3 regions of the Thalassospira sp. MCCC 1A02898 genome follow, and region 3 is predicted to be linked to each of the others. Evidence: riboswitches for the same ligand, from Rfam matches in the RefSeq annotation. Region 3 holds a riboswitch; each other region holds the start of a gene.
What was found. A riboswitch is a leader RNA that binds a small molecule or an ion and turns the genes downstream of it on or off. The one in region 3 is predicted to bind cobalamin.
Positions count from the first base shown of each region.

Region 1 (10,922 bases), 600 kb from region 3:
CCGCAATGCTTTGCATCTGTTCCCCGTTTTGATCAGAAGGCCGGGCGCAAGTCCCCGGCATATTTGCCCGCCCAGTTGGTCAGAACCGGGGTCAGGTATTTTTTAAGGACCTCGGCCTTGGCGTCATCAATCACGCCATGTTTGCGCAGGATCGCGCCCATCGCAACTTCTGCCCCGCGCTGGGTGCCATCATCGATCTTAAGCGCCACACCAAGCCCCTGTTTGGGGAAGGCCGCGCAATAAACACCCTCTGCGCCGACCTTGACCAGTGCATCTTCACCGCATTCTTCCATGATCCCGGTGCAAAAACGCCCGGTTCCGGCAACCATGAAGGGCGCATTTGCACAGCCCTTGCGGATGCGCTTGATCGCATCAATGCGTTTGGCATCAAGGCCAACTGGGTCGGCCATGCGCGCCATGGCAAGGCCCAGATCACGCAACCGCATGCCGATCACCGGAATGCCACAGCCATCAATGCCGCGCGGGGTCGAAGACAGATCGCAATCGCCCATTTCTTCCAACACCTTGATCAGGCGTTGCTGAACCGGATGGGATTCTTCGATATAGCCGCTCGGATCTTCGCCCAACTGCTGCGCGGTCGACAGGAACCCGGAATGCTTGCCAGAGCAATTGTTGTGCGCCTTGGTCAGGCTCACATGATCGGACGCCTGTTTAATCGCGGCATTCAGGCTGAGTGAATAATGCGGGGCGCATTCCAGGGTGTCGACCGAAAGACCGATCTTCTCCAACCATGCCTTGACGGTTTGGGCGTGTTCTTCCTCGCCATTATGCGATGAGCAGGCAAGGGCGATGTGTTTGTCCTCAAGCCCGAAGGCCTCGACCGCGCCGCTTTCAACAAACGGAATGGCCAGAAGCGGCTTGATCGCCGATCGCGGATACATCAGCGCATCAATATCGCCCCCCTGATCAACCACCGTCCCGTCAGACGTCATCACGACGTAACGGCCGCGATGGAAACTTTCGACCATATCGCCGCGTGTGGCTTCGACAAGGATCGGGTTGGCAGCGATTGACTGAGGCATTTTAAAGCTCCGGCTTTGGTGGGTTGATCAGTCTATGCCTGAAACACCGGTGAAAAATCAAGTATGGCAAATCTTGCAACTGCGAAGGTGACCGCCATCTGAGGGCTGCCGTTAAACACCTTTCGGCAACGGTATGGCCGTCAGGTTCTTGTATTCCTTCAAAACCAGACTGGATTGCACATCACGCACATTGGGCATTGAAAGCAACTGATGGGTGACAAAATCGCCAAAGCTTTCGATATCGCGCGCCACGGACACCAGCAGAAAATCCTGCCGCCCCGTCATCGCCCAGCAGGACAGAATTTCCGGAAGGTCATTCATCGCGCGGGCGAAATCCTCCGCCCCCTGTTCGGTATGGCTTTGCAAGCGGACCTGAATGGTCGCCAGCACCCCAAAGCCAAGTTTCTTGCGGTCCAGAAGGGCGACCTGACGTTTGATCACACCGGATGCCTCAAGCTGTTTGACCCGACGCAAACACGGCGATGGGGACATGCCGACCATTTCAGCCAGTTGGACATTGCTGATGGCGGCGTCCTTTTGCAGGGCCTGCAGAATCCGGACATCGGTCGCGCTTAGCGTCACGTCGGTCATTTTAAACCCCAAATCAAACCAACAAGGTCACAATATGCACATCATAACCGATTTGGACGCCTTATTGGCCAGAAAATGACATTAGAGTTGATGTAAAATGATCCTTGTAAATCGGCAATAGAACCCGAAAGAGGACGGCCATGAATCAGGGAAACGATCTGCGTGGTGATTACAGCCACATCAATGACGACTACACCATCGATCAGGACTGGAGCACATATACCGAGGCCGAGCACGAACTATGGCGCAAACTTTATGACCGCCAATCGCGCATTTTGCCCGGCTATGCAGCCGAGGATTACATTCGCAATCTGATGAAACTTGATGCGGCGGATCAGATTCCGCATTTCGGCCGGGTCAGCGAGAAGCTCCATGCGGCGACCGGTTGGCATCTTGTCGCGGTTCCGGGGCTGGTGCCTGATGATGTGTTTTTTGACCATCTTGCCAATCGGCGGTTCCCGGTCACGGTCTGGCTGCGCAAGCCCGAGGAAATGGATTATCTGGTCGAACCCGACATCTTCCATGACTTTTTTGGTCATGTGCCGATGCTCTATGACCCGACCTTTGCCGATTATCTGGCGGCCTATGGCGCCAAGGGGCCCGAGGCCATTGCGATGGGCGGCCTTAAACAGTTGGCCCGGATGTATTGGTACATGGTCGAGTTTGGCCTGATCATGACCCCGCACGGATTGCGCGCCTATGGGGCAGGCATGTTGTCATCGCAAACCGAAACCATCTATTCGGTCACCGATCCCACGCCAAACCGGGTGGCGTTCGAGCTTGAACGCGTCATGGGCACGGATTATGCGATTGATGATTTCCAGAAAACCTATTTCGTTCTGGAAAGTTACGATCAGTTGTTTGACGCGATGAATGTGCCAATGGCCCCGATCTATGATCGGCTCGCCAAGAAGCCTGCGATTGATCCGGCAACCACCTTGCCGACAGACCGGATTTATCATGTGCATGGGGCCGCAGACAGCATCATTTCGCTGGGCGAGGAGACCCACAGGACCCACAGACAACAACGCCCTGCGTGAGCAGGGCGTGGCGATCCGTTTAGGACTGATCAAGGCAGGGCTGGTCTCCCAGCACTCCTAGCAGGCACTGATGGAATGACCCAGCACCCGATTGAGTTGCTCAAGCACCACTTTCGGGCTGGCGTCCTTGCTAATGAAATCGGCCGCCCCAAGCGCATCGGCTTGTGCGCGGGTGTCGGCATCATAATGGGCCGAGAAGAAGAAAACCGGCACGTTTTGGCTGTTGGGATAGCGGCGGCGAATTTCGCAGAACGCTTCAAAGCCGCTCATACCCGGCATTTCAATATCAAGGATGATGGCACGGGGATAAAGCCCGTCCAGCTGATCAATCAGATCATCGGCACAATCAAAACCGGCCACGTCATATCCTGCCCGACGCAACACTGTTTCAAGGGCTGCCTTGGCGCTGGGACTGTCGTCGGCGAACGCAACCAGTCCATCAGGACAAAATTGCGACGGCATGGCGCTGAGCGCGTTCATGGATGGCGATACTCCGAGTTTTGGGACAAGTCCAAACTGACAGACGAAAATGTCAAATTGGTTAAACCCGCCAAATTTTTGCCACGCAATGTTCCGGCTTCACCCCGATCTCGCACCCGTGCCGCGAAAGTATAAGGCCGCAATGATCGGAACCATGCGGCGCGCAAACCACGAACAGACGTGCAAAACCCCAATGTTTCCGCCGACATAACGTTACGGAAACCTGATTTGTCGGGATCGATATCCGTCTAAATAGGTATTTCCATGCCTATTTACGGAATTAGGGACAGGTGCTATAAACCGCCATGTCGCGAATGTGACCGGAAAATAGGATCGGGAATCCGGTGCGGCCGTGCCTTAGCGCACTTTGGCCAAGCCCGGAACTGCCCCCGCAACTGTAAGCGTAACGGCCTTTCTGCAGGCTTTCTCGCGAGTCAGAATACCGATGGTGTTTTCTTGGCATGAAATGGGCCGGGCGGGGTGTACCGGGTACTGGGAATCCGTAGTAGAATAGAATTTGGCAACGTTCCGTGCCCGACGCCATATAAAGACCCCATATGGAGTCGCATCAAGGCCGGGACACACCAAGCCGGGAGAAACCATGTCCGACCCGCTAAAGCTCGCATCCGAATTTCCATCTGCTGATTACGCAAGTTGGCGCAAGCTTGCCGAGGAGGCCCTTAAAGGGGCGCCGTTCGAAAAGAAGCTTGTCACCAATACGCTTGATGGCTTTTCCGTTCAGCCGATCTATACAAATGACGATCAGGATGACGCGACCCGGCTGATCCACGAAGTTCTTAATGCCACGGTCGAGCCGCGCGAAACCGTCACCGGGTGGGATATCCGCCAGCTTCATACCCATCCCGATCCCAAGGCCACCAATGCCGCGATCCTTGAGGACCTTGAAAATGGGGCGACCTCGATCACGCTAAAGCTTGACGCCGCCGCCCGCGCCGGGCGCGAAATCAGTTCTGCCGAGGTGGGCGTGGACGGAATTGCCATCCATTGTCTGGCCGATCTCGATACTGCCCTTGAGGATGTTTACACCAACCTTGCCACCGTCGGCCTTGACGCCGGGGCGGCAGGTGTTCCGGCCGCCGCACTTCTGGCAGCCCATATCGCAAATACCGATGGTGCCGACGAAGCCGCACCGGCCTTTAACATCGACCCGATCGGGACGCTGGCATCTACCGGCACCCTGCCCTGCGGCGCGCAGGACGCGGTTGATCATACGGCAAGCGTTGCGGTCGAGCTGATTGATCTGTTCCCGCTGGCGACCGCGATTTCGGTGAATGGCGCGCCATATTACAATGCCGGGGCCACCGATGGTCAGGAACTGGCCTGTTTGCTGGCAAGCGGGGTGACCTATTTGCGCGCCCTGACCGACGCCGGGATGGCGCTTGATCAGGCCGCGGGTGCGATGGTGTTTAACGTTGCCATCGGCACCGACTTCTTTGCCGGGATCGCCAAGCTGCGTGCACTTCGCATGATGTGGAGCCGCGTTCTGTCGGCATCGGGTGCCGAGGATGCAACGATTACGATCAATGCGGTTTCGGCCGAAATGGCCCTGACCAAGGTTGATCCGTGGGTCAATATGCTGCGCACCACGGTGACAAGCTTTGCCGCCGGTCTTGGCGGTGCGGATAGTGTGACCTGCCTGCCTTATGATCATCTGATTGGCCTGCCAGATGGCTTTGCGCGTCGTATTGCGCGCAACACCCAACTGATCTTGCAGGAAGAAAGCAACGTGCACCGGGTCATCGATCCGGCTGGTGGTTCGTGGTTTATTGAAAACCTGACCAAGGAATTGGCGAAGGCCGCCTGGTCGAAATTCCAGTCCCTTGAATCTTCGGGGGGTATTCTAAGTGCCCTTGCCAATGGCAGCCTGAAGACCGAGATCGAGACCGTCTGGAATGCGCGCGAAAAACGCCTGTCCACCCGTCGTGATCCGCTGACCGGTGTGTCGGAATTCCCCAATATCACAGAAGCCAAGGTAATCTGTGAAAAGCCGGACCTTGAGACGATCGTTGCAGATGCCAAGGCCCGCCAGACCAAGTTTGATGGCACGGTCGGCAACAGCCTTGATGCCATGATTGAGGCCGCCCGCGCCGGTGCCACCATCGGGCATATGTTTACCGATCTTTATGGCACCAGTGCCGCGACATGTATCGGTGCCATGCCTGCCCATCGCCTTGCCGAACGTTACGAGGCACTTCGCAAACGGTCTGATGCGCACGGATCCTTCCCGCAGGTCTTCCTGGCCAATCTTGGCAAGATCGCACAGCACACGGCACGCGCGACCTTTGCCCGCAACTTCTTTGAAGCCGGCGGGATCGAGGCGATCACCAATAACGGCTTTGCCAATGCGGATGATGTTGCATCCGCCTTTGGCAAAAGCGGGGCGAAGATCGCCATCATTTGCGGATCAGACCCGCAATATGCCGACATGGCAGCCGACGTTTCCAAGGCACTGAAATCCAAAGGAGCCAGCATGGTTTATCTTGCTGGCCAGCCGGGCGATGCGAGGTCGGCTTACGAAGCAGCCGGCATTGACGAGTTTGTCTTTGTCGGGGCCGATGTCCTTGCCATTTGCGGTGCTGCACTTGATCATCTTCTTGGCAAACAGGGGGAGAAATAACCATGACCCGCATTCCTGATTTCTCCGACCTTCCGCTGTTTGACGGCGCATCCGCCGGTGCCAAGGACCCGTTTGAAAGCACGCCCTGGACCACGCCAGAAGGCATTGATGTCAAATCATCCTATGGCCCCAAGGATCTGGATGGCATTGATCATTTAAACACCATGCCGGGCATGCCGCCGTTTTTGCGTGGCCCCTACCCGACCATGTATGTGCAGCGTCCCTGGACGATCCGCCAATATGCCGGTTTCTCCACCGCCGAGGAATCCAACGCGTTTTATCGCCGCAACCTTGCCGCCGGGCAAAAGGGGCTTTCGATTGCCTTCGATCTGGCAACCCATCGCGGCTATGACAGTGATCATCCGCGCGTCGCAGGTGATGTTGGCATGGCCGGTGTGGCGATTGACAGCATCTATGACATGCGCACGCTTTTTGATGGCATCCCGCTTGATGAGATGTCGGTTTCCATGACCATGAACGGTGCGGTTCTGCCGGTGATGGCGCTTTATATTGCCGCCGCCGAAGAACAGGGTGTGAAGCACGAACAGCTTTCGGGCACCATTCAGAACGACATTCTGAAAGAGTTCATGGTGCGCAACACCTATATCTATCCGCCGAAACCATCGATGCGGATTATTTCGGATATCTTTGCCTTTACCTCGCAAAACATGCCGAAATTCAACTCGATCTCGATTTCCGGCTATCACATGCAGGAAGCCGGTGCGACGGCTGATCTTGAGCTCGCCTATACCCTGGCCGATGGCATCGAATATGCCCGTGCCGGTCAGGCAGCAGGCCTTCCGATTGATAAGTTTGCGCCGCGTCTGTCGTTCTTCTGGGCGATTGGCATGAACTTCTTTATGGAAATCGCCAAGATGCGCGCGGCCCGCATGATCTGGGCCAAGCTGATCAAACAGTTTGATCCGCAAAACCCGAAATCGCTCTCGCTGCGCACGCACAGCCAGACGTCGGGCTGGTCTTTGACCGCCCAGGACGTATTTAACAACGTCATCCGAACCTGTGTTGAGGCCATGGCCTCCACCCAAGGCCACACACAGTCGTTGCATACCAATGCACTGGACGAAGCCTTGGCACTGCCGACTGATTTCTCGGCCCGGATTGCGCGTAACACCCAGCTGTTCCTGCAACAGGAAAGCGGCACCACCAATGTTATCGATCCGTGGGGTGGTTCATACTATGTCGAACGCCTGACCCGCGATTTGGCGGAAAAGGCATGGGCCCATATTGCCGAGGTCGAAGAACAGGGCGGCATGGCCAAGGCGATTGAAGCCGGCATTCCGAAAATGCGCATCGAAGAAGCCGCAGCCCGCACCCAGGCCCGCATTGATAGCGGCCGTCAGACTTTGGTGGGTGTGAACAAATACCGCGTCACCGATGACCGCCCGGTTGATGTGCTTCAGGTCGATAACGCCGAAGTCCGCCGTCAGCAGATCGCAAAACTCGAACGTCTGCGCGCCGAACGTGACAACGCAGCAGTTGAAAGTGCGCTGACCGCGTTGACCAATGCCGCCGATGCTGGCAATGGCAACCTGCTTGAACTCGCTGTCGAGGCGGCGCGTGCCAAATGTACGGTTGGCGAGATTTCCGATGCGCTTGAAAAGGTCTATGGCCGTCATCAGGCGGTGATCCGATCCATCTCCGGCGTTTATAAAACCGAGGTCGGCGCTGATAACGAGGCGCTGGCCAAGGTTGATCGCCTGATCACGCAGTTTGAGGCCAATGAAGGCCGCCGTCCGCGGATCCTGATCGCGAAAATGGGTCAGGATGGTCATGACCGTGGGCAAAAGGTGATTGCGACGGCCTTTGCCGATCTTGGCTTTGATGTCGATATCGGCCCGTTGTTCCAGACCCCGGAAGAAGCCGCCAAACAGGCAGTGGAAAACGATGTTCATATCGTTGGTGCCAGTTCGCTTGCCGCCGGGCACCTGACCCTTGTGCCGCAGCTGCGGGCCGAGCTTGATAAGCTTGGCCGTGAAGACATCATGATTGTTGCTGGCGGCGTGATCCCGCCGCAGGACTTCGACAAACTGTTCGAAGCCGGGGCCGAGGCGATCTTCCCGCCCGGAACGGTCATTGCCGAAGCGGCTGGCGACCTGCTAGAAAAGCTTAATCAGTCTGGCGAGGAAGCGGCCTGATCGCTGCTTCCTTCCAGCTCGACGTAACGCTTTGCTGGCGTGAAACGCGCCAAATTCAAGGAACGCTTGGTGAAAGAAACACTGCGCACCATACCTGCAGGCTCAGGCGGCACGATCAGCCCGCGCAAGGCCGTGCGCAGACGTGTGCTTTCGACCGATGAAATCGTTAAGGGTGTTCTGGCAGGCGACCGCACCATTCTGTCGCGGGCCATCACACTGGTTGAAAGCCGCAATCCCAAACATTTCGAACAGGCACAAGCCGTTCTGGCCGAACTCATGCCCAACACAGGCGGATCGCAGCGCATCGGCATTACCGGCGTGCCTGGTGTCGGCAAATCGACCTTTATCGAGGCCTTTGGCAAGAACCTGACCAAGGCCGGAAAAAAGGTTGCCGTGCTTGCGGTTGATCCGACCAGTGCGCGTTCGGGCGGGTCCATTCTGGGGGATAAAACCCGGATGAACGAGCTTTCGATTGATCCCAATGCCTATATCCGCCCATCACCCAGCAGTGGCTATCTGGGTGGGGTCAATCGCATGACGCGCGAAACCATTTTGCTGTGCGAGGCCGCCGGGTTTGATGTGGTTCTGGTCGAAACCGTGGGCGCGGGGCAAAGCGAAACCATGGTCGCGCAAATGACCGACTTCTTCCTTGTCCTGATGCTGCCCGGTGCGGGTGATGAACTTCAGGGCATCAAGAAGGGCGTTCTTGAAATTGCCGATCTGATTGCGGTCAACAAGGCCGATGCCGATCCGGCCAAGGCGCGTGAAGCAAAACGTGAGTATTCCTCAGCTTTGCGAATTATGCAGCCCACCAGCAAACATTGGCGTCCGCAATCGGTGATGGTTTCAGCGCTCATCAATGACGGGCTTGATAACATCTGGGATCTGATCAACCAGCACCGCGCTGTGATGGAAAAGGAAGGCGAGTTCACCGCCAAGCGTGCCCGCCAGCAACATGACTGGATGTGGACGATGCTGCGCGACCGGTTGCTTGAAACCTTTACCGCACGCGATGACGTGGCAAACCGACTTCAGACGCTTGAGGCGGATGTGCTTTCTGGCACGACCAACCCGACCGCGGCGGTCGAGGAATTGCTAGCTTTACTTTCCCAGCACTACTGAGAAAGCTCGCTCAAAAGCGTTATGAACTTTCCACCTTTTTGAGCAATGCTTGAGACCTTATCGATTCCAGCATCGACGCGCATGAGTTTAGTTGCAGCTGTGGCCAATGTTTCTTTTAATCCTTTTAGACTATCACCAACCTGATTCGGATAATTTGACTCTACTGCCTGTATGTCTAAAGCACTCTTGTAAATTGCACTTAGAGTGCTGCTTGAACCAAAGACCTCATAACAGTTAACTCTAATCAGAATATCTTCGATACCGTCTAAAAAAACTAACTTTACCCACTCATCAACGTCTTCACCAAAAAGGTCCGCCGCATCAAGATTGATCAGTGCAGACCTAATATCTTCGAGTTCTTTGGAGCTAAGCTGACTCATAGTGGAGTGCCGCCTTAGAACCGGAGAGATATTGCGTATTTGAAGGATTTTTTCTGGGCGAAGCACTTGGCCGACGCGATTGGAGCAAGAATCGTTTACATTTGCGAGGTTGAAAAGCTGTTCAAGAAACTTAGCCGCTTCCCTCGCATCAGTTCGTATTTCTTCGTCCAAAAATTCATCATCAGTTGCGTCCAATATGTCTGCAAACTCACGAAGTCTTTCGCCATAGACATCCATTATCAAGTGAATTGAATCCACACGTCCACTGAATTCACCTGCAATCACTTCATAGGTCTTTTGGCTCGATGGATTAGACTTCAAATTGCCAAAGAAATTGCACATATCGACGATTTCTTTCGCAGGATCTGTTACTTTAGACATATCCCACCTTCAAATATTCGTGAAAACACGCATTATTCAAACACTATTTTCCCTATAAGCAGGAGTCATTAATTTTCAAACAGCGTTCAAAGTTCTTTGATTTAAATAAAATCATCTACCTAATTGTGAAACATAGCCTCTATCGAGGAAAACAAAAGGCCGCACAAAATGCGCGGCCTCCTAGAACAGCGAACCAATGCTGGCTTACTTGGTTTCTGCAGCTTCGAGCTTTTCCTTGAGAACTTTAAGCTTCTCGACCGCATCATTGATTTCCTGATCAAGATGCTTGAGGCCTTCGCGCTTTTCGGTCGGTACGGATTCGAGCTCATCCAGGGCTTTTTCTACGATATACAGCATCCTGCAATCCTCCTTGTTTTGCTATCGGCGACGTCACTGCGGCACCGTGGGCGCCGGCAACATTCACGCTGGTTAACATAACACCCAGCATGGACCAACCGATGTGTCGTTTCAAAGACATGGATCAAGAATGATCCGAAAGTATCAACCGGCTGTCTGTTCAAGACGTTCCTGAAGGACCCGGATGCTTTCGGAGGTTGATTGCAAAACCTGTTCAAGACCGGAGAGTTTTTCACGGGCTTCGCGCGAGACTGCCTCGACTTCATCAAGCGCGCTTTCAAAGAAATAGAGCATGTTTATGCCCTTTCATTGTTGTTTTTGATGATTCAAAGCTAGCCCCCAAATTCGCTGAAACCGTGTCAGCAATGCGCTATTTCTGCCGTATTTAGGCGCGAGAGCGCGCAGGACGGCAAGGCTGATCTGTGATTTTTCACCGGCAGGTTTGGGCGGTTTGTGGTAAAACGCGCCAACTGATTTTCTGAAACTGGGTAAACCCGATGACGCACTTGGTGCTGGCACCGATGGAAGGACTTGTTGACTGGCGCGTTCGGCAATTGCTGAGTGCTGCCGGTGGGTTCGACCTGTGCGTGACCGAGTTTATCCGGGTGTCGCAAAACCTGTTTCCCGCCCATGTGTTTCACCGTTATTGCCCGGAACTTTTGAACGGTGGCAAGACGCTTTCGGGTGTGCCGGTTCTGGTTCAACTGATGGGCCATGACCCGGAACTGATGGGC
Region 1 is NZ_LPXK01000001.1:835,373-846,294, reverse strand. Features, by position in the region: gene AUQ41_RS03790 (YnfA family protein) at 1-16, opposite strand, end outside; gene AUQ41_RS03785 (asparaginase) at 33-1,043, opposite strand; gene AUQ41_RS03780 (Lrp/AsnC family transcriptional regulator) at 1,155-1,634, opposite strand; gene phhA (phenylalanine 4-monooxygenase) at 1,775-2,674, shown strand; gene AUQ41_RS03770 (response regulator) at 2,732-3,154, opposite strand; cobalamin riboswitch at 3,441-3,620, shown strand; gene AUQ41_RS03765 (methylmalonyl-CoA mutase family protein) at 3,756-5,792, shown strand; gene scpA (methylmalonyl-CoA mutase) at 5,795-7,948, shown strand; gene meaB (methylmalonyl Co-A mutase-associated GTPase MeaB) at 8,018-9,070, shown strand; gene AUQ41_RS03750 (hypothetical protein) at 9,064-9,831, opposite strand; gene AUQ41_RS20650 (hypothetical protein) at 10,036-10,188, opposite strand; gene AUQ41_RS20645 (hypothetical protein) at 10,333-10,482, opposite strand; gene AUQ41_RS03745 (tRNA-dihydrouridine synthase) at 10,686-10,922, shown strand, end outside.
Region 1: linked by a shared signal. The riboswitch ahead of AUQ41_RS03765 (methylmalonyl-CoA mutase family protein) and the one ahead of cobU (bifunctional adenosylcobinamide kinase/adenosylcobinamide-phosphate guanylyltransferase) in region 3 are both predicted to bind cobalamin.

Region 2 (10,922 bases), on a different contig from region 3:
ATACAGGACATCATTCTCAAAATAGCCATCGGCAGTAAAACCGGTGTCATCCTGATAGGTGATGTAGTTCCCCGAAACCTGATAGTCGCCCTGATAGGCCGACTGACGTGTACCTCGGGTCTCGTCATAGCGGCCGTCGGCACGCAGTTCCTGGCGGATATGACCATCCTTGGTCACCCACATGCCGACATATGGGTGCGGGGCGATTTCAGCGCTTTTGTTCATACCGGCCTCCTGTTGGGGCCATGCTGGTGATGCGAACACCACCAGCACGGAAAGAAAATACAAGGATTGCAGAATGATTTTCATCAGAATGCCGATGCTGTCGGACGGACAATGACTTCGTTGATGTCGACATCTGCCGGCTGATCAAGGGCATAAAGCACAGCACGGGCAATGGCATCCGGGGTAAGAGATACCTGACGGAACTGGGTCAGAAGCTCCTTGCTGTTCGGATCGGAAATATCGTGGCCCAGTTCGGTCTCGACCACGCCCGGCGAGATGGTGGTGACACGGACATTGGTGCTTTCCTGACGCAGGCCTTCGGAAATCGCCCAGACCGCGTATTTGGTTCCGCAATAGACGGCAGCACTTGAATATACGTTGTGTGCTGCAATGGACGCGGTGTTGATGACATGACCGCCACCCTGTTGTTCAAACAGCGGCAAAACCGCCGCAATGCCGTTCAGAACACCGCGAATATTGACGTTGATCATGTTGTCCCATTCGTCGGTTTTCAGTGCCGACATCGGGGCAAGCGGCATCACGCCGGCATTGTTGAAAATCGCATCCACGCGGCCATAAAGGTTGTTTGCGTTGTAAACCAGTGCCTCGACGCTATCGGCGTTGGTGACATCCACCGAACGGGCCATGGCACGGCCGCCGGCAGCTTCGATTTCGGTGGCTATCTCATCAAGGCGTTCTGTGCGGCGTGCGCCAAGAACCACATTCGCCCCGCGGGATGCAAGAAGGCGGGCGGTGGCTTCGCCAATGCCGCTGCTGGCCCCGGTGATGATAACGGTTTTGTTTTCGACATGGTTGATCGGGTTCGACATGACATGCTCCTTGGGTTGGTGTGTCGGTGTTTGTTCGTGGCGCTTACTCTGTCGATAAATCCCCGATTGATGAATACACAGAACTCGAATTGGATTGCCTAATCCTCCAAACCGAAGATTGAGTGCTTTGTCCGCGTGCGGGCGCGTGTATAGTGGGCCTATGGAAAACAAAGGGTTTTGCAATGGATAGCTATCAGAAGCTGTGTGGCCTGATTGACAAATACTGCGAGGCGGATGGTGCGGTGCGCACGGCTGTTGAGCCGGTCTGGATGTTCCGATCAACCGGTCCGACCCTTAAGGTGCCAACGATCTACAAGCCTTGCCTTTGTCTGATTATCTCAGGCGCAAAGGAAGTCACGCTGGGGGATGAGCTTTATCGTTATGAGCCCGGCCAACTGCTGGCCGCGTCGGTCGATTTGCCACTTGTTGGCCATGTGACCCTGGCGGCCAAGGATGCGCCGTATCGCAGCCTGTCACTTGATCTGGATGCGAAGATCCTCGGCGAACTTGTTGCCAACATGGATATCAAGATGGGTGCAGACGGCGAAAGTACACGCGGGCTTTTTGTCGAAAAGACAACCGAAAGCCTGACCGATGCTGTCTTGCGGGTGGTTGAGCTGCTTGATCGTCCCGATGATGTGCCGGTGATGTTGCCGCTTTTGATGCGCGAAGTGCATTACCGCTTGTTATGTACCGCCAAGGGGGCGGCGATTGCGGGTCTTGCCATCGGCGGCAGCAACATGCAGCGGATTTCGGCAGCGCTTCAACTGATCAAGGATAATTTCGACAAGCCGCTTAAGGTGGAAGACTTGGCAAATCGCGCCAATATGAGCCCGTCGTCCTTCCATCACCACTTCAAGCAGGTGACAGCCATGAGCCCGCTTCAGTACCAAAAGCGGCTCCGCCTGACCACGGCGCGTCAGATCATGCTGGCCGAAATGAAGGATGCCGCATCGGCGGCCTATGCGGTCGGGTATGAAAGTGCGTCACAGTTCAGTCGCGAATATGCCCGCATGTTTGGCGCACCGCCAATCCGCGATGTCATGTCGATCCTTGGGCAGGGCGGGGCCAGCCAGTCTGCCGATATGGCCCCGCACTAACCCTAGCCCTGTTGCTGGTTGCCAACGGCCGGCAGGTGCTGGAACATCCAGGTTTCACTTAAGGGGCCGTCACCGCGTTTCAGATACATCCGCAGGTCAACCGGATCTGTGCCCGCGGCCTTAAGGTCAAAGGCCGCCCGCCAGATGCGGGTATCCATGATCGGTTCGATCTTGGTGCGCACAATCTCCCCGCGGGAGGATGTCACAACCACTTCGGGGAATTCGCCGTAGGCAAGCGTTCCCAGAACCTCACCCTCGAACTCGACGGAAAACTTGATTTCGTCCTTGGGCCGGTTGGTGCCGGGCTCCCCGCCACGGCCCATGCGGGTTGCGGTTGCGGTTGCCAGTTCCTTGACCGGGAACGGGTTATGGGCCTGCCAGTACAGACGGTATTTGAACTGATAGCTGTTGCCCGCCTTGGCGGGGCCATTCGGGACCCAGAAGGCGGCAATGTTATCGTGGATTTCATCGTCGGTCGGGATTTCGATCAACTGAACCGCACCGTCATTCCACTCGCCTTGCGGTTCGACCCACAGGCTGGGGCGGCGGTGATAACGCACACCATCCAGATAGTTTTTCACATCGCGATCGCGCTGCATCAGACCAAAACCACGCGGGTTATTGTCACCAAACGCTGATGCGCGGATGGTTTCCGGGTTGTTCAACTGTCGCCAGATGCGTTCGCCGCCGCCGGTCCAAAGCTCCAGCCCGTCGCTGTCATGTACTTCCGGACGCCAGTCAAAGCGGAACGATTTGTTCTGTTCGGAATACCAGAACATGCTGGTCAGCGGTGCGATGCCAAGCCGTTCGATGTCTTTGCGCAAGAACAGATGTTTTTCGACATCCATCGTGACCCCTTCGCCGCGATAAAGCAGGAATTTATAAGCACCCGTGATGCTGGGCCCATCCAGCAGGGCATAAACCGTCACAGGGTCTTCGGGATTTTTGGCTGGTTCGATAAAGAATTGACGGAAATCGGGAAATTCTTCGGGAACCGAGGTCGCCGTATTAACCGCAATGCCGCGCGCCGACAGGCCATACTGGCCTTCATCCCCAATGGCGCGGAAGTACGATGCGCCAAGAAACGCTGCCCAGTCCTGGGTTTTCCAGTCATCGCGTGCCTGATTTTCATGCAGGCGGAAACCGGCAAAGCCGCTATTGGCGGGCAGTTGGCGGGCAATGCTGTCTTCGGGCATGTCAAAGTATTCGGGCTTGTAGATCACTTCGCGTGCCTGACCACTTTCCAGAAGATACATATGCACCGGTTTGGCGAAATACATACCCAGATGGAAGAAGGTCAGCGGATAGGTGCCTGATCCATCGGAAAACGGCGAATGGTCGCGTTTGTAATGCAGCTTGCCATGGGTGTCGTAATCGATCTTGCCGACAATTTCCGGGTTTGGCGCAACGGGTGCTTCATATGCCGATGTGGCCATGGATTTGGCGCGTGCAATCAAATCGGCAAAATCAAACGGCTGTGCCGAACCCAGATCAAGGCCGTCGACATCTGCCAAAGCATGCTGATAGATCGACATTCCCGGCAGGATAAGACCGGCTGCCGCGATGGATTTCAAAAAGCGTCTGCGTTCAACAGAAGTCGTCATGTTCATCACATTCCTGTGGTTTGAGGTGTCGGGAAAGCATACCCGGCAGTGTGGAGGTAATCGGGATGAAACATGGCAAATTCAAGGTCGTATCAATTGCTTTTTATGCATGGAGCCTTGGCGTTAATGCCGCTGGTGGTCTGCCAATTTCCTTGACCGTGTTTTTGGTTTAATCTAACCGTGACGTGTCGGTATCCGAATATCGGATAAAGGGAATTCGAGATGGGCCGAATATTGGCTCATTAACCGAAGCTGCCCCCGCAACTGTAGGCGGCGAGCATTTTTCTGACCAATGCCACTGGGATCAACCCGGGAAGGCCAGGGAAAATGCGTTGACCCGTAAGCCAGGAGACCTGCCGACACGAAGACGACGGACCGGGCGGGGTGCCCCGGAGAATGTCGGTACGTGTCTTGGCCCAACAGTTTAGCCCAGGTTTTCTAAGCTTTAAGGCCGGCATCTTCCGCCATCTCCTGACACTTTTGCCAGTCCATTGACAGCAGCAAAAGTGATGTTATGTTATAACATAACATTTGACGATGTATTGAAACTGGATCATCCAAAGCGGTCCCGGATCAACGCATCAGCAAGAGGGAACTAAAAGTGATCAATCACGATAAACGTGTACTGGCGGTCGGGGTGTTTGCCGCTGGTCTTATTTCTTCTGTTTCATTTGCGTCCGCAACCGAATATCCGCTCAGTATCGAGAACTGTGGGACTATGTTGCAATTTGATGCGGCCCCGGATCGCGTGGTGTCGCTGGGCCAAAGTACGACCGAAATTCTTTATTCGTTGGGCCTGGCCGACAAGGTCAAGGGTACGGGTGTCTGGTTTGGCCCGGTGATGGATGAATTCAAGGACGTCAACGCATCTGTGCCGCGTCTGGCCGACAATGATCCGGGGTTCGAAACCGTTGTCGCGCAAAAGCCGCAACTGGTTGCCACCCAGTATCAGTGGCATGTCGGGCCCAAGGGCACCGTCGGCACCACCGAACAGTTCAACGAACTGTCCATTCCGGTCTACACAGCACCTGCTGATTGTGTCGGCAAGGACAATGCCGGTGGCGGTGACGGGGTGCGGCATGAAGGCTTCACCATGGATCTGATTTATCGCGAGATTTCCGATCTGGCGCAAATCTTTGATGTCGAAGATCGCGGCAACGCACTGATTGCCAGCTTGAAGGAACGTCAGGCGAACTCATTGGCGCGTGTGACGGCAAGCGGCCATGACAATGTTTCTGCCGTCTTCTGGTTTTCCAGCCCTGAAATCAACAGTGATCCCTATGTGGCGGGCAAAAACGGTGCAGCGGGCTATATCGCAGGTAAACTTGGTGTTCGCAACATTATCGACAGTAATGAAGAATGGCCGACCGTTGGCTGGGAAACCATTGCGCGCGCCAATCCTGATATCATCGTGATTGGTAAAATGGGCCGTCGGCGTTTTCCGGCCGATGACTGGCAGGTCAAGATGGATTTCCTGAAAACCGATCCGGTCGCTAGTCAGATGAAGGCGGTGCGCAATGGCAATATCGTGGTGATGGACGCCCAGTCGATGGATCCGACCATCCGCCTGATCAATGGTATTGAAACACTTGCCGCAGCCGTCGAAAGACTGAGTGCTTCGAACTGACCTGCACTGCCAAAGGCACCTGATATGCCCGGAGAATTCAATGTTTGAAACAACGCCAGTGCAGCAGCCGGTTCAGCCACCTCGGCAATCGCTGGCGGGGCGGGCATATCTTGTGCGGGCCGGTGTCAGTCTTGGCGCCCTGGTTTTGCTTGTTGGCGTCATCGCGATGGCCGCGGCCAAGGGGGAAACGCACATTCCCCTTGGCACCGTCTTTCAGACCATTGCCAATCATCTTTGGCAGGCGGGCTATGACGTTGATCCGATTGATGCCGGGATCATCTGGAATTACCGGATATCGCGCGCCATGGTGGCCGCGGCCTGCGGGGCGTCCCTTGCGCTATCGGGCGCGGTTTTGCAGGCGCTTTTGCGCAATAGTCTCGCGGATCCGTACTTGCTGGGCATATCGGCCGGGGCATCGACCGGTGCAGTCAGCGTTGCCATTCTGGGGTTCGGCGCGGGGATGGTTTCCCTGTCGCTTGGTGCCTTTGTCGGTGCGCTGGTGGCATTCGGGTTTGTCGCCCTTTTGGCCATTCCGGCCGGGCGCGGGGCCGGTGCCATCATTCTTGCCGGGGTTGCCGGATCGCAACTGTTTAACGCATTAACGTCATTCATCGTGACCAAGGCCGCCACGGCGGACGAGGCACGCGGGGTGATGTTCTGGCTGCTTGGTAATCTAAGCGGCGTGCGCTGGCCTGATGTCTATCTGGCGCTGCCGGTCGCCGTCATCGGCTTGCTGGTCTGCCTTTGGTATTCGCGGGCGCTCGATGCCTTTACCTTTGGCGTGGAATCGGCGGCATCCCTTGGTGTGCCGGTGCGTCGGGTTTATGTGGTGTTGATTGCCATTGCCGCCTCGATGACGGCCGTCATGGTCAGTATTGTCGGGGCCATCGGCTTTGTCGGATTGGTTATTCCCCATGCCGCACGGTTCTTTGTCGGGACACGGCACGGATTTCTGTTGCCGGCATCGGCCCTGATCGGGGCGGTGTTTCTTGTGGCGGCCGATATTGTATCGCGCATCATTCTTGATGGTCAGGTCCTGCCCATCGGGGTGATCACGGCGCTGATCGGTGCACCGGCCTTTGCGATCATCCTGTGTCATGGGCGGGTATTGCGATGAGCCTTGAATTACGCAATGTCGGCTGGAATGCCGGATTCAAAAAAATCATCAGCGACGTGTCGCTTCGCGTGACACGGGGAGAGTTCCTGGGTGTGATCGGGCCAAACGGATCTGGCAAAACCAGTATGATGTCGGTCTTGGGCGGTATTCGTGCGCCGTCGACCGGGCAGGCATTGCTGGGGGACCAACCGATGAAGAAAATCGGTCGGCGCAACCTTGCCCGTCATATCGGCTTTGTCGAACAACAGGCCGATACCATCGACCGTATTACCGTGCGCGATGCCGTCGCGCTTGGTCGAACGCCGTACCTTAGTTTGCTGACACCATGGTCAGGGCACGACGACGCCATAGTGTGTGAAGCCCTTGCCAGTGTTGAAATGGGGCCGTTTGCGGACCGGATGTGGCATACGCTTTCGGGCGGTGAAAAGCAGCGCGTTCACATTGCCCGTGCCTTGGCCCAGCAACCCGATTTCTTGTTGCTTGATGAACCGACCAACCATCTTGATATCCATCATCAGCTGGGCTTGCTTGAACTGGTGAGTGCACTGCCGGTAACCGTGGTGGCTGCTTTGCACGACTTGAACCATGCGGCGATGTTTTGTGACCGGATTGCGATGATGGATGGTGGCAAGCTGATTGCACTTGGTACACCCGAACAGATTTTGACATCGCAAAACCTTCGCGATGTTTTCGGGGTTGCCGCCGATATCGAGATCGATGATCAGGGTCGCTGCCACATCCGCTATCACGCCGGAAACCAGAAATCTTTGGCCATAAAAAAAGACCGGGTTGCGTAACCCGGTCTTCGATTTTGGTAGCTTGGTTTGCTTGCGGCTTAGCCCTGTTCGCGGGCAACCGCGCGCCAGCCGATATCGCGGCGGCAGAAACCACCATCCCAATCAATCGCATCAACCGCCTCATAGGCACGTTTCTGCGTTTCGGTCACCGTCGCACCGCGCGCGGTCACACCAAGAACGCGGCCACCGGTCGCAATCAGCTTGTCGCCATCCATCTTGGTACCGGCATGCAGGACCTTGACCTTGTCCACGGCGTCCGCCGCCGGAACGTTTTTGATCTCGGTGCCTTTTTCGTAGGATCCCGGATACCCCTTGGCGGCCATGACAACGACCATGGCGGTTTCATCGTGCCATTCCGGTTTGACTTTATCGAGGGTACCGGTGGCAGCCCCTTCAAGGATATCAAGCACGTCTGATTTCAGACGGGTCATCAGCACCTGACATTCCGGGTCGCCAAACCGAATGTTGTATTCGATCAGCTTCGGGTTGCCCGCATCGTCAATCATCAGACCGGCAAACAGCACGCCCTTGAACGGATGGCCTTCGTTGGCCATGCCCTTGACGGTCGGGATGATAATTTGATCCATGACCTTGGCTTCGACCGCATCGGTAAAGACCGGGGCCGGGGAATAAGCACCCATGCCACCCGTATTGGGGCCGGTGTCGCCTTCGCCAACCGCCTTGTGGTCTTGGGCTGCGACCAGCGGAATGACGTTTTCGCCATCACAAACAGCAAAAAATGAGGCTTCCTCACCTTTGAGAAATTCCTCGATCACGATTTCCGCGCCAGCATCGCCAAACTTGCCGCCAACCATGCATTCTTCAATCGCAGCAAAGGCTTCGTCATTTGTCATACAAATGGTCACACCCTTGCCCGCCGCCAGACCATCGGTCTTGACGACAATCGGTGCGCCCTGCTTTTCGACAAATGCCTTGGCGTCTTTGGGATCGGTAAAACGGCCATAGGCAGCGGTCGGCACACCGAACTTTGCCACCATGTCCTTCATGAAGCCCTTGGAGCCTTCAAGTTGCGCGGCTGCCTTGGAACAGCCGAATGATTTGATGCCCACGGCATCCAGTGCATCAACAAGGCCCGCAACAAGCGGGGCTTCGGGGCCGACAACGACCAAATCAACTGCGTTGTCCTTAGAAAAATTTACCAGACCATCAATGTCGCCATCGGAAATCGCAACGCATTCTGCCGAATCCGCGATACCGGCATTGCCCGGTGCACACCACAGTTTGGAAATGCGCGGGCTGCGCGCAATTGCCCAGCACAATGCGTGTTCACGTCCGCCGCCGCCAACGACCAGAACCTTCATGACTTTATCCTTCGACTTGTCCGATTGCTTGATGGTCCATGCGCGATGAACTAGGCTAGACCCAATTGCCACCCCGCAAAATTATTAGGCGGGCTTTTAGCATAAAGTACCCTTGATGACGCAAGATTTGTTCGACCCTTATGCCCCGGTTCCCGAAACGCCTGTAAAATCGGGAAATGCGCCCGAATTTTCGGTTTCCGACCTGTCAAACGCGCTGAAGCGGACTGTGGAGGATGCGTTTTCGTTCGTGCGGGTGCGCGGCGAAATTTCCGGGTTCAAACGCGCCAGCAGCGGGCATATGTACCTTGCGCTGAAAGACGACAAGGCGGTGATTGATGGCGTCTGCTGGCGCGGGCAGGCGGCCAAGCTCGGCCTTGTTCCCGAAGACGGCATGGAAGTCATCGTTACCGGGCGCCTGACGACATTCCCGGGCCGCTCAAAATACCAGATCGTGATTGAGACGATGGAAGTCGCTGGAGAAGGCGCGCTTTTAAAGCTTCTGGAAGAACGCAAAAAGAAACTCGCCGCCGAGGGGCTTTTTGATCCCGACCGCAAAAAGCCGATCCCGTTCCTGCCTGATGTGATTGGCATTGTCACATCGCCAACCGGGGCTGTGATCCGCGATATCATGCATCGCCTGCGCGATCGGTTCCCGCGCCGGGTTTTGCTGTGGCCGGTGCTTGTGCAGGGGCAGGGGGCGGCCGAACAGGTGGCCGAAGCCGTGCGGGGCTTTAATGATCTTCTGCCTTATGGCCAGATCCCGCGCCCGGATGTTCTGATTGTTGCGCGCGGTGGCGGATCGCTTGAAGATTTGTGGTCGTTTAACGAAGAAGTCGTTGCCCGTGCTGTGGCCGAGTCTGATATTCCGGTAATTTCGGCGGTCGGCCATGAAACCGATACCACCCTGATTGATTTTGTTTCGGACCTGCGGGCACCGACGCCCACCGGGGCGGCGGAAAAGGCCGTACCGGTCCGCGTCGAGCTGATTGGTCAGGTCGAGGAAGACGGCCTTCGTCTGGCCCAAGCCGTCCGGCGTTTGGGCGTTGAAAAGAAAACAGCGCTTGAAAGTCTGGCCCGTGGTTTGGGCGATCCCAAACGCATGCTTGAGGAACGCAGCCAGACCCTTGATAACTGGGCAGATCGTTTGCCGCGCGCAGCCGTCAATGTCACGCAACAAGCCCGCGCACGATTGAACGAGGCAAGTGCCCGACTGGTCAGCCCGCGTGAACAGCTTTCAGAAAAGCGCGGACGTCTGGAAAATGCGGCATTGCGTCTGGATGGTGCGATGAAATCCGCCCTTCAGATGCAGAAATCCCGCCTTGATCGGGCAACTGCGGGCCTTCGGCCCAGTGACGCCAAACGCGACATTGCCCGCGCCGACAAACAGATCATTGATCTTGGCGCGCGTTTGCAGGGGGCGGTTCGCAATACGCTGACGCGTGAGGCAGAGGGACTTGCACGCTATGACCGGCTTTTGGAAAGCTATTCCTATCGCAATGTGTTGAAACGCGGGTTTGCCGTTGTGCGCGACGGGGACGGCAATCTTGTTGGTAAATCGTCCGATCTCGTCACAGGTCAGACTTATGATCTTGAGATGGGCGATGGCATTACCCCGGTGACGGCGGGCGAAGGTGTTGCGACGTCAAAGCCCGTGCCGGGCAGGGATGATAGCGCTACCATCGCAGATCAAAACGCCGCCATATCTGCGCCCGAAAAGTCCGCCAAACCCAAACCGGCGAAGAAGAAAAATCCAAGTCCCAAAGACGATGACAGACAAGGGAGCCTACTGTAATGCGTATGACCATTTCCGGCATGCTGGCCGCAGCGGGCCTTTTGGCGGTTAGTCTTTCTGTTCAGGCGGCCGAGCCGACCTATCAGGGGCAATTTGTTCAGGGCGGGATTGTGTTCGGGCAGACAGATGCCGGATCGGAAGTGCTTCTGGATGACGAGGCGATTGATACCATAGCACCCGATGGCCGGTTTGTTTTGGGGTTCGCGCGCGATTACGAAGGCCCGGCACGGGTCAGCATCCGGCATGCCGATGGCAGTGTCGAGGCGTTCAGTTACGAGATCGGTGATCGCGAATTCAACGTTCAACGGATTGACGGGCTGGCAACCAAAATGGTGACGCCCGATCCGGAAGTTATCAGCCGCATTCAGGATGATTCACGCCAGGCCCGCGAAGCACGCACCGAACGGTTTACCGAGAATTTCCTCGAAAACGGCTTTATCTGGCCAGCCGTTGGCCCGATCAGCGGGGTTTATGGATCACAACGCATTCTGAATGGCGAACCGCGCGC
Region 2 is NZ_LPXK01000009.1:27,886-38,807, forward strand. Features, by position in the region: gene AUQ41_RS06835 (Atu4866 domain-containing protein) at 1-225, opposite strand, end outside; gene AUQ41_RS06840 (SDR family oxidoreductase) at 309-1,043, opposite strand; gene AUQ41_RS06845 (AraC family transcriptional regulator) at 1,238-2,155, shown strand; gene AUQ41_RS06850 (glucan biosynthesis protein) at 2,158-3,759, opposite strand; cobalamin riboswitch at 3,932-4,135, shown strand; gene AUQ41_RS06855 (ABC transporter substrate-binding protein) at 4,361-5,386, shown strand; gene AUQ41_RS06860 (iron ABC transporter permease) at 5,427-6,503, shown strand; gene AUQ41_RS06865 (ABC transporter ATP-binding protein) at 6,500-7,300, shown strand; gene purD (phosphoribosylamine--glycine ligase) at 7,339-8,622, opposite strand; gene xseA (exodeoxyribonuclease VII large subunit) at 8,738-10,414, shown strand; gene AUQ41_RS06880 (M23 family metallopeptidase) at 10,414-10,922, shown strand, end outside.
Region 2: linked by a shared signal. The riboswitch ahead of AUQ41_RS06855 (ABC transporter substrate-binding protein) and the one ahead of cobU (bifunctional adenosylcobinamide kinase/adenosylcobinamide-phosphate guanylyltransferase) in region 3 are both predicted to bind cobalamin.

Region 3 (10,922 bases):
CATCCCAACCCCAATAGGGCGCGCCGATCACATCTTGCGGAAACGCCTTCGCGTCATCCCGCCAATCTTCGACAGCCCCGACATTGATATAACAAATCGGATACTGGCCGGCAGCGCGCCAAGCCGCGACCTGATCGGCGGACACATCAAAAAGATCGGCCCCAACGACGCGGACGGCGTTATTGACATCAAGCGTGCCTTGAAGCTGCCAGTGAAACCGGCCGTTTGGGACGGATGTCCATTCTTTTGTGGTATCCGCCTGTGCGGTTTGCCCATGCGACAGCAGACCCATGACAATGGCAGTCCACAGACAAAAAGATTTGGGAATTGAGTTCTTCACGCGATGTATCTGCCCTGAAATGTTGGGCAGTGAGTTTGCCCGCGGGCACCCGCCAAGACAATCCCGCAAACAAAAAGCGCGGTCCCAATGACCGCGCTGTTATCTAATCTTGGTTGGCCCAACTTTACCAATTGGCGCTTTGACCTGTTGTCAGACCAAGGTCACTGGTCACCAGATCCGCCCATTTATCGGGTTCGCGCATGTCGATATTGCGCAGTTCCGGACGGCGCATCCGGGCCTTATTGAACAATTGCAGGCGATCACCGGGCGACATACGGCGCAGACGGTCCAAGGCCTTGCGCACGGCCTCGTTGCGCGCTCCGGTCGGGCTTTGGAAGCTTTTCTCGATCACCTCAAGGCGCTTTTCCAGCCAGTCACGGCTGATCGCGACCTGTTCGATCAGGGTTTTGAGTTCACGCACCACCGGGAAGTGATCCAGACGCAGATGGGCAACCGCAACGGCCGTCCGCCAGACCTGACGTTCGACCCCTTGCAGGTAGCGCCAATAAATCTTCACCTTGGCATTGATTTCAAATTTGGTTTGGTCCGGACCCGGAAGGTGATGAGCAAGCTCTGTCATGCCGGCATGGAATTCATCAAACGTTACCGGCCGATGCACGCCGTTGAAACGTTCACGGACATCCAGAACTGCGCGAATGGCACCGCGTGCCGGGCGATAGCGCCCGTTGCCATGCAAATCTGCACGCAACCAGTCTGGCATGTCGAAATCAGAAAGCAGGGAGTTGACGATATCTGCATGCCTGTCATGGGCAGGCATTGGAGTTTGCAGATAATCTGGCAAACGAACGTTGGTCTTGATATCCATCGCGGCCTCCGATCTGTTCAATCAACCTGCTTCCCATGCAGGCGATCCGATAGGGGTGCCCCGTCCCTCACAACTTATTAACAGTTGGTTAATTGAGATATGGTGCGAAAACGTAACGTTTCAACTGCCCGGTTTGTTCCGACGGTAAAATTCCCGTGATTCCAATAACAAGCAACAGTTGACATTACACTCCCAGATCGACGGAAACACTGTTGCGACGCGGCTGCCACAGCCCACGTTCAATCGCCTCATTCAGGCGATCCTTGATATCTTGCAACGCATCGGGATTGTGATCGGCAATAAAATCGCGCACCTCCGCATCGCCCAGATAGGCATCATAGACCAGATCAAAGTGATGATCGGCAACGCAGCGGGCCGTTGCGGCGAAGGCAAACAGATAGTCGACTGTTGCCGCCATTTCGAACGCGCCCTTGTAACCATGGCGCATCACGCCCTTGATCCATTTGGGGTTCACGACACGTGCCCGAACGACACGGGCAATTTCCTCTTCCAGGGTGCGGATTTTCGGGCTTTCCGGGCGGGAATGATCACTGTGATAAACTGTCGGCTGTTTGCCCGACAGACTGCGCACAGCAGACGTCATTCCGCCTTCGAACTGATAATAGTCATCGGAATCGAGCAAATCATGTTCACGGTTGTCCTGATTGTGGACAATCGCATCAACCTTGGCGAGGCGGGTTTCAAACAGATCGCGTGCCGCCGTGCCCTCAGCGCCATTGCCATAGGCATAACTGCCCCAGGCAAGGTAGGCGTCAGCAAGATCGTCTTCGTCTTCCCAGAGTTTTTCGTCAATCATCGCCTGCAAACCGGCCCCATAGGCACCGGGTTTGGAGCCAAACACCCGGAAGCCGGCCTGCCGGGCCGCCTGATCCGCATCCATTCCCTTAGCGCGAAGTTTCTCGGTTTCGGCCCTTATCCGGACGGCAATCGGATTGAGATCATCCGGCTCATCGGTTTGCCCGGCCACCGCGCGTACCGCACTGTCAAACAGATCAATCAGACCGGGAAAGGCATCGCGGAAGAAGCCAGAAATACGCAGGGTGACATCAACACGCGGTCGGCCCAGCACCGATGCCGGCATGATTTCAAAACCGGTCACCCGGCGTGATGCACTATCCCAGGTCGGGCGCACACCCATCAGGGCCAGCGCCTGTGCAATATCATCACCACCAGTACGCATGTTGCTGGTTCCCCAGACAGACAAGCCAAGCGCGCTTGGCCATTCGCCGTGATCCTGCACATGGCGTTCCAGCAATAACTCGGCCGATTTCCACCCCAACTGCCAGGCGGCTGGCGTCGGGACAGTACGGGTATCAACCGAATAGAAATTTCTGCCAGTTGGCAAAACATCCGGGCGGCCACGGGTCGGGGCACCGGACGGGCCTGGTTCGACGAACTTCCCGGCAAGGCCACGCAAAAGACCCTTGATCTCGGCCAGACCGCAACCAACAACGGCCGGGCGAATAGTCGTTTCGATATCAGAAATAACGTCACAGACGGCCGACCATGCCGGATCTGCCTTCACCGTTCCCTTGACGAGATCACGTGCCAAAAGCTCGATCCGTTCCACGGTATCACCCGTGGTGCGCCATGGCCCGATATCTTCACTGTCATAGGCGGCTAGAATTTCGGGCTTGGCCCCCGGCCAGAATTCGGCAAAGGCACAATCAAGCGGATCAAACGCCGGATCATCCAAGATATCCTTGGCAATCGCGCGATGCAGGGATGCCTTGGGCCCACTGTCTGACCCGCGCGGCAGGCGAGCCAGTGCGACCAGAAGATCGGTCAGAAGATCGCCCTCAGGCGCCTTGCCGTAGATATGCAGACCATCACGGATCTGCAGTTCTTTGAGCTCGCACAGATAGTTATCAAGCTTGGCCAGTGCGCTTTCCTCATCCTCGTCGGCCTCAATGCCGCAATCACGGTCAAGGCCGATGCGGATCGCCAGTTCTAGGATGTCGCGTTTCAGGATAACAAGGCGGCGCGGGTCAACCGCAGCCGCATCATAATATTCATCGACCAGCGCTTCGAGATCCTTGAGCGGGCCATAGCTTTCCGCCCGGGTCAAAGGCGGGGTCAAATGATCAAGGATCACCCCCTGGGCGCGGCGTTTGGCCTGTGTGCCTTCGCCCGGATCATTGACGATGAAGGGATAGAAATGCGGGGTCGGACCAAAAACGGCCTCCGGGAAGCAATCCTCGGACAGGGCCAGTGACTTGCCCGGCAGCCATTCCATATTGCCGTGCTTGCCAAAATGAATGATGGCGTCGACGCCAAACACATGGCGCAGCCAGATATAAAAGGCGAAATAGTTGTGTGGCGGCACCAGATCCGGCGAGTGATAGCTTTCAAGCGGATCAATGTTATAGCCGCGCGCAGGCTGCAACCCGACCACCACATTGCCAAGCGGCAAGATCAAAAGCGCAAAGGCATCCTGATCGGCCAGATAGAACGGATCATTTGTCGGATCGCCCCAGGCCTCAAACACCTGATCCCGGATGGTTTTCGGCAGGCCATCAAACGCCTTTCGGTAGTCCGCGCGAGACAAGGTCACGCGAATTTCGCGGTTGGCAAGCGATTTGAAATCGTTGGTCGGCCCGGCCTTGATCGCAGCAATCAGCGCATCGCCATCTTTTGGCAGATCATTGACACGGTATCCTTCGTCCTGCATCGCACGGAGTGTTTCGATCATGCCGGCTGGCGTATCAAGCCCGACGCCGTTGCCAAGACGGGCATCCTTGTTGGGATAGTTTGCCATGACCATCGCCACCTTGCGCGCGCTGACATCGGATTTGCGCAAGCGTACCCAATTGGCGGCAAGTTCGGCGGTAAAGGCCACGCGATCCCGCACGGGGATGTATTTCACCAGGTCAATCTGGGTCAGCTCGTCTTTTCCCGCCGATCCCTTGAATGACACAGCACGTGAAAGGATACGGCCATCAACCTCGGGAAGCGCCACATTCATCGCAATATCGCGCGCGGCCAGACCATTCACACCTTCGCGCCAGGCTTCTTCGCCACCGCCCGACAGCACCACTTGAAAGACCGGGGCATCGACCGCGTCAAACGGACCATTTTTTCGTTCTGCCCCCGGAACAGATATCGCAAAGCCGGTGGTATTCAGGATCAAATCGGCGCTGGTTTCTGTCAACCAGTCCTCAACCAATGCCGCAGCCAACGGATCCTTGAGGCTGGCAACAAAAACCGGCAATGGATTCAGGCTATTGGCACAAATTTCCTCAACCAGCGCGTCAATAACATCCAGGTTGGCGGCCTGTACCAGTGAACGATAGAAGATAATCGGTGTAACCGGCTGATTTTCCACCCAATTAACCCGGATTTCATCAAGGCTTGCCTGCGCCTTGCCGGGCCAATAGCCCCCGGCCTTGACCAGCGGGGCCGCCGGTGACCAGTTCCAATTCACGCTTGAATTTAACTTTTCGTATATAAGGCGAAGTAAATTCTCGGAATTTTGCGGTCCGCCTTCGATCAGGTAGCGCCAGATATTCTGATATTCGCGCCCCTTAACGGTCGAAAGCGTCAAAAGCTCCGCATCGGGTTGATCATCACCGGGCAACAGGAGCAATGGGATGTCCTTGGCACGTGCAAGTGCAACCAACTGTTCAATGCCATAATCCCAATAGCCGCGCCCGCCCAGAATGCGCACGATGATGAATTTGGCATCGGAAAGTACATCGTCGATATAAAGATCGACCGACATGTTGTGGCCGAGCTGCAGCAAACTTGCCAGACGCAGTGACGGGGTTTCATCGCCAAATGCATCGACCAGCCGCGCTTGCGCCCCGGCAAGGCAGGCCAGCTCAGACTCGGCCGCAGACAGGATCACCACATCGCCGGGTTGCTGTCCAAGGTCGACGGCCTCACTGCCATCTGTCACCATTCCGGGCTGGGCTGCCAATAGATGCATCGCGCGATCCGTATCCTTGTGCGTTTGGTCTTCAAACAGGCCGAAACCGGATGATTTTTAGCATCCGGTTTCAGGTGAGCTCGATCAGTTTAAATTGGATCAGGCGGCCTTGATGGCGGCCTCGATCGCAGCGCGATCCAGACCATGCAGGCCAATCACCACCAATTCCGAGCGGCGGTTTTCGCCATCGGCCCACGGACGGTCAAAATAGCGCTGAAAACGTTCACCAACACCCTGAACCACATGGCGCATCGGTTTGCCGGGCACATCCAGGAAACCCTTGATGCGCAGCACGTCAAACTGACGCACGACATCAATCAGGCGCTTTTCAAGGCTGGCCGGATCACTGATCGCGTCAAGCGAAACGACAAAACTGTCGAAATCATCATGATCATGTTCGTGACCATCGTCATGATGGCTTGGACGACTATCGAGGTCATCCTCGGCTGCGGCCCCCAGACCAAGCAGGATGGCATTTTCAACCCGGGAATGTTCGGTCGCGATAATCTTGACCGACGGCTTTTTCAGCTCTGCGCGGATATCGGCTTCGACCTTGCTGCGTTCAGCATCGGTCAAAAGGTCGGTTTTGTTGAGAACCACCATATCCGCACAGTGAAGCTGTTCTTCGAACAGTTCTTCAAGCGGGCTTTCATGATCAAGATTTTCGTCTGCTTCGCGCTGGGCCTGTACCGCATGATGGTCATGGGCAAACAGCCCATCACGAAGGGCAGCGCCATCAAGAACCGCCACAACACCATCAACGGTCACACGCGACCGGACTTCGGGCCAGTTAAACGCCTTTACCAGCGGCTTTGGCAGGGCAAGACCAGATGTTTCGATAACGATATGATCAGGCGGTGTATCACGATCAATCAGGCCCTGGATGGTTGGCAGAAAGTCATCAGCCACGGTGCAGCAGATGCAGCCATTTGCCAGTTCAACAACGTCATCCTCTTCGCAGCCTTCAATGCCACAGCCATTGATGATACCGCGATCCACACCTAGATCGCCGAATTCATTGATGATCAGCGCAATGCGTTTGCCATTGGCATTTTCCAGCATGTTGCGGATCATCGTTGTTTTGCCAGCGCCCAGAAAACCGGTAATGACGGTTGCCGGGATTTTGCCCAATTGTGCCATTTCTGAAATCCTTAAAATTCAATTCTTTATGTTACTATTTGACCTGCATCGGAATGCCGGCCACCACAAGGGTGACCTTGTCTGCAAACTCGGCAATGCGTTGATGCAGGCGTCCGGCGTGATCGCGAAAGGCCCGCGCCATCGCATTTTCCGGCACGATGCCAAAGCCAACCTCATTTGAGACAAGCAGCACCGGCACATCAAGGGTTGGCAGCAGGTCACAAAGAGCTGCGATCTCGGCATCAATGTCGCGGTCTTCAAGCATCAGGTTGGTCAGCCACAAGGTCAGACAATCAACCAGAACAGGCTTGCCGCCTGTGACATTACAGGTCTGCAGTGCCGAACAAAGTTCGACCGGTTCCTCGAGTGTCTGCCAGAGATCGCCGCGTGATTGTTTGTGAAGATCAATGCGGTTGGCCATTTCGTCATCCCAGGCACGCCCGGTTGCGATATATGTGCCACCGCCCGCCTGATTGATGATGTTTTCGGCAAACCGGCTTTTGCCGGATCGCGCCCCGCCAAGGATCAGATGCGTCCCGCCAGAGGGGCCGTCAGGGGGTAAAGTCTGGGTCATCCCGTTTCTTCCTCGCCATAGCCTCCCACCGAGGCCCGATTGCGTCGTCACCTTCCTTCGAATAGTGACACCTTCGGCAGGTTTCCTGGCTGCGGGCATGAAAGCGATCCGCCTTCCCGGTTTCCCGGTGGCTGGTCTGGCGCATTGGCACCGACCCGGATCTCCCAACCCGATACAGTTGCGGGGGCAGCATCGGCCTTGCACCGATTTCCCATCACCGAACGATGCGCCGAACCTAGCAGGTTTGCAAAAAATGCCAAAGGTCATTCTCGGCACTTAACCCTTCGTTACCACCCCACCCTAATCGGAAGGTCAGTATTTGTAAGAATTGTCTGCTTGAGAGGTCATACCATTTCAGCCAACATCAAACCGTTGCGTTGGAACTAGGGTCAGGACCTATTAATTTGGTTTGAATGGTTAAACAGATTTGCGCGGATACGCGGAGTAAAACTGCAGGAAGATATTTATCTTTCAAGGTTTTACGACAAAGTAGCCCGTGCAAATCCGATTAATCCGAAGGACAGGCGTTATATTTGCAAACTCCAGCGTCAAATCCCTTGTGCGGGATACCAACCCGCCCGGCGGGCTTTTCCTTGGATTTCGCAAATATAACGCCTGCCATTCAAATCAAATTAATAGGTCCTGACCCTAAAGACGGAACAATCCGCAATCTGGCGAAAACCCGGGAAGTAGACTCATCACCCGGCTGGCTGCAGGAAATACTGTACCGAAACTCTTGGGGTAATCTGGATTTTTCAAGACCAATGGCAATACGTTCTCACCTATCCAAAATCCGACAGATGAACGCGCCAACCTGGACCACATCGTCTCGCAAGGACATGTGGCTGGGATTGCTGGACCGTCTGAACAGTCCTGATCGGTCATTTCAGGATTTTCTTGAACAGCACGCAACCGATGGCGAGATCACTCTGGCACGGCGCGATGTGCGTGACATCTTTGCCGAAGATGCCTCAAAAGGTGTAATCGCAACCATCATCTGGTCCCATGAACGCGGCATTCGCGTCAATGCGCTGTCGTTGCTTGTGCGCGATATGCCAACCCTTGTGACCCTGATGTCGATCTCGGATTTCGGACAGGACGAGTTGAACGAGCTGCTTTCCCAGCCAGGCATTTCTGTTCCGACTGCCAGCAAGATGTTGTCTGCCTGCGGCAAGACTTATTGCGGAATGCCGGCTGCCATCATTGATGACACCATCATTCAGGTAATCGAAAACGCATCCTTTGCCAGTGATTTCCCGAATGTTGCCAAATTGCGAAGCAAATCACGCAGCCGTCCGATGCCCTATTATCAGGCCTATCTGCGCGATGTTTTCGACATCTGCGAAAAGCATGATCTGAACCCGGATATGATTGACCGCTATCTGGCAGAACACGCTCTTGATGACATGGCATCCGATATCGAGCTGGCCTCTGCCTGACGGAAAACCCCGTAAGCTCCTTAAAACCGCTGATTGACAGCGGTTACGCGCCAGCCCGGTTCGTCGACCCCGTCGATATATTCAAGCGTGGTCAGCCCCAACGTGTCGATATGAAATGCCAATGCGGTTTCAAGGGATAAACCCAACGCATTGGCCAGCATGGCGCGCACGGTGCCGCCATGAACGACGGCGACAATATCCTTGCCCGCCCAATCCGCACTCAATCGTCCAAAGACGGGGCCGACACGACCAACCACATCGGCAAAGCTTTCACCCTTTGGGGGATGTTGGCGGGCGAAGTCGGTCCAAAACCGTGTTGTTTCCCCCTTGGGCAGATCGTTCCAGTTCTGCAATTCCCAATCACCAAAATGCTGTTCTGCAAAGCCGCTTTCAGCCTGCGGCGTTACGTCTTTGTCCATGAAGGCCTGCAGACTGCGCGCCGTATCATGCGTACGTGATAGATGGCTGGTCACCCAGACGGCATCGACCGGCAATTGTCTGGCAAGGGCAGCCAGTGCCTTATCATCGGAAAGGTCGGCAGGCATGTCACTTTGGCCATAGACCAGCCGTTTCGGATTTTGGACCGGCGCGTGACGCACCAGCCACCAGCGGGTTATTTTCAAACTGCTCACGGCATTCCTTCTTGTTGCTGTTCTGGTTGATCAAAGGGCGGCAATAAACGCGATACCGACAAACAGTTCGGTCACGATCTGGGTTGCCCCCAGGACATCGCCAGTCTGCCCGCCGATCTGCCATTTCGCGACTGCCGCAACAATACCCACCGCCAAAAGTCCGCCTATCAGAATGGCCATCGTCGCAAACAGACCCGATAAAACAAGCGACAGGATCAAAGCAAGGCCAACACCCAAACCGACCATCATCACATTTGGCGTTCCGGCCCCCTTGCCCAAACCATCGGCGCGCGCCGGAGGCAAGATATGCATCACGACTGGCATTGCCGCCCGTGATGTTATTGCCATCACCAGAAACAGGATCGCTGCCTGACCGGCATCGCCCGCTGCAAAAAGCAAAATCAGACGCAGGCCGAAACACAGGATCAGGGCAACAACCCCATATGTACCGATATGGCTGTCGCGCATAATTTCAAGTTTGCGCGCCCGCTCAAACCCGCCACCAAACCCGTCGGCACAATCCGCGATGCCATCTTCATGCATTGATCCGGTCAACAAAACCATGCATGCCAAGGCGACAATCGCAAAAATCAGGATGTTAGCTGTCAGGTAATAGACCAGCATCGCCGGCAGCATGGCAAAACCAGCCAGCAGCAAACCAACCAGCGGCCAAGACCAGACCGATCTTGCAATCACCTCAGCGCGGAAATCCTCGATACCCTTGACCGGAACACGGCTCAGCAATGCCAAGGCGCGCCAGAAATCGGAAATAGGCGAAACCTCGACGGGGTCATCTGTCGCTGCCTCAGGGGTGGGTTTGTCAGATGAATCCGAGCTTTGCATATTTGTTTCGTTTTGGTTATGATCTTTGGATAGCATAAATTTCCGATTTTCAAACTGGCAATCTGTTGCGCCCGGGCATAGTGTCAGGGCCTAGTTTGGCCCGACTTCCTGAACCGCCTTACACAATTGGTTTCCGAGCCTAATCCTTACCATCCCGGAAGCCAAGCGGAACACTAGTTAGGCACCTTTGTCGCCAGCCGGAGACCAAAATGTTCAACCCGAAACATCCGCCCCAAAATCTTGAGGAAATTCGTGCGCTTCTGGCCGAACTTCCCGAAGTCGATCAGGAAGCGCAGGCCGCCGTGGCCCAGCGCGAACCGACATTGACCAAGCCAGCCGGATCGCTTGGACGGCTTGAGGATTTCAGCCTTTGGCTGGCAGGATGGCAAGCAACATCACGCCCGCGCATGTCGCGCCCGCGCGTTACCGTCTTTGCCGGCAGTCACGGTGTCGTTGCGCAGGGCGTTTCGGCCTTCCCGGCCAGCGTGAACCAGCAGATGGTCGAAAACTTCATCAATGGCGGGGCTGCGATCAACCAGATTTGCAAGTCTGTCGATGCCGAACTCCGCGTCATGGAAGTCGCCCTTGAAATCCCGACCAACGACTTTTCCCACGAACCGGCGATGGATGACGAAGGCTGTGCTGAGGCGATGGCCTTTGGCATGAGTGCAATTGAAAAGGGACTGGATCTTTTTGTGCCTGGCGAAATGGGCATTGGCAATACCACATCGGCGGCGGCAATTTCCCATGCACTTTATGGCGGGAATGCTTCGGACTGGACGGGCCGGGGAACAGGTATTGATGACACTACCCTTGATCGCAAGACGCGCGTCGTAGGTGATGCCATCATCCTGCATAAAAACCAGATGCATGACGGATTGGATGTTCTGCGCTGTGTTGGCGGACGCGAAATTGCTGCTATGGCCGGTGCCATCATTGCAGCGCGCTTTGCACGGGTTCCGATATTGCTTGATGGTTATGTATCTTGTGCGGCGGCTGCTGTATTGGCTGCGATGCGCGCCGATGCACTTGATCATTGTCTGGTCGGACATGTATCGGCAGAACCGGGACATGCGCGGTTGATTGAGAAACTTGGCAAGGAAGCACTGATCAATTTTGGCATGCGCCTCGGCGAAGGATCGGGTGCAGCACTTGCCATCCCGCTTTTGCGCGCGGCCG
Region 3 is NZ_LPXK01000001.1:239,087-250,008, forward strand. Features, by position in the region: gene AUQ41_RS01065 (endo alpha-1,4 polygalactosaminidase) at 1-292, opposite strand, end outside; gene AUQ41_RS01070 (hypothetical protein) at 465-1,166, opposite strand; gene cobN (cobaltochelatase subunit CobN) at 1,351-5,115, opposite strand; gene cobW (cobalamin biosynthesis protein CobW) at 5,215-6,255, opposite strand; gene cobU (bifunctional adenosylcobinamide kinase/adenosylcobinamide-phosphate guanylyltransferase) at 6,290-6,829, opposite strand; cobalamin riboswitch at 6,887-7,078, opposite strand; gene AUQ41_RS01090 (hypothetical protein) at 7,630-8,268, shown strand; gene AUQ41_RS01095 (histidine phosphatase family protein) at 8,289-8,900, opposite strand; gene cobS (adenosylcobinamide-GDP ribazoletransferase) at 8,931-9,743, opposite strand; gene cobT (nicotinate-nucleotide--dimethylbenzimidazole phosphoribosyltransferase) at 9,953-10,922, shown strand, end outside.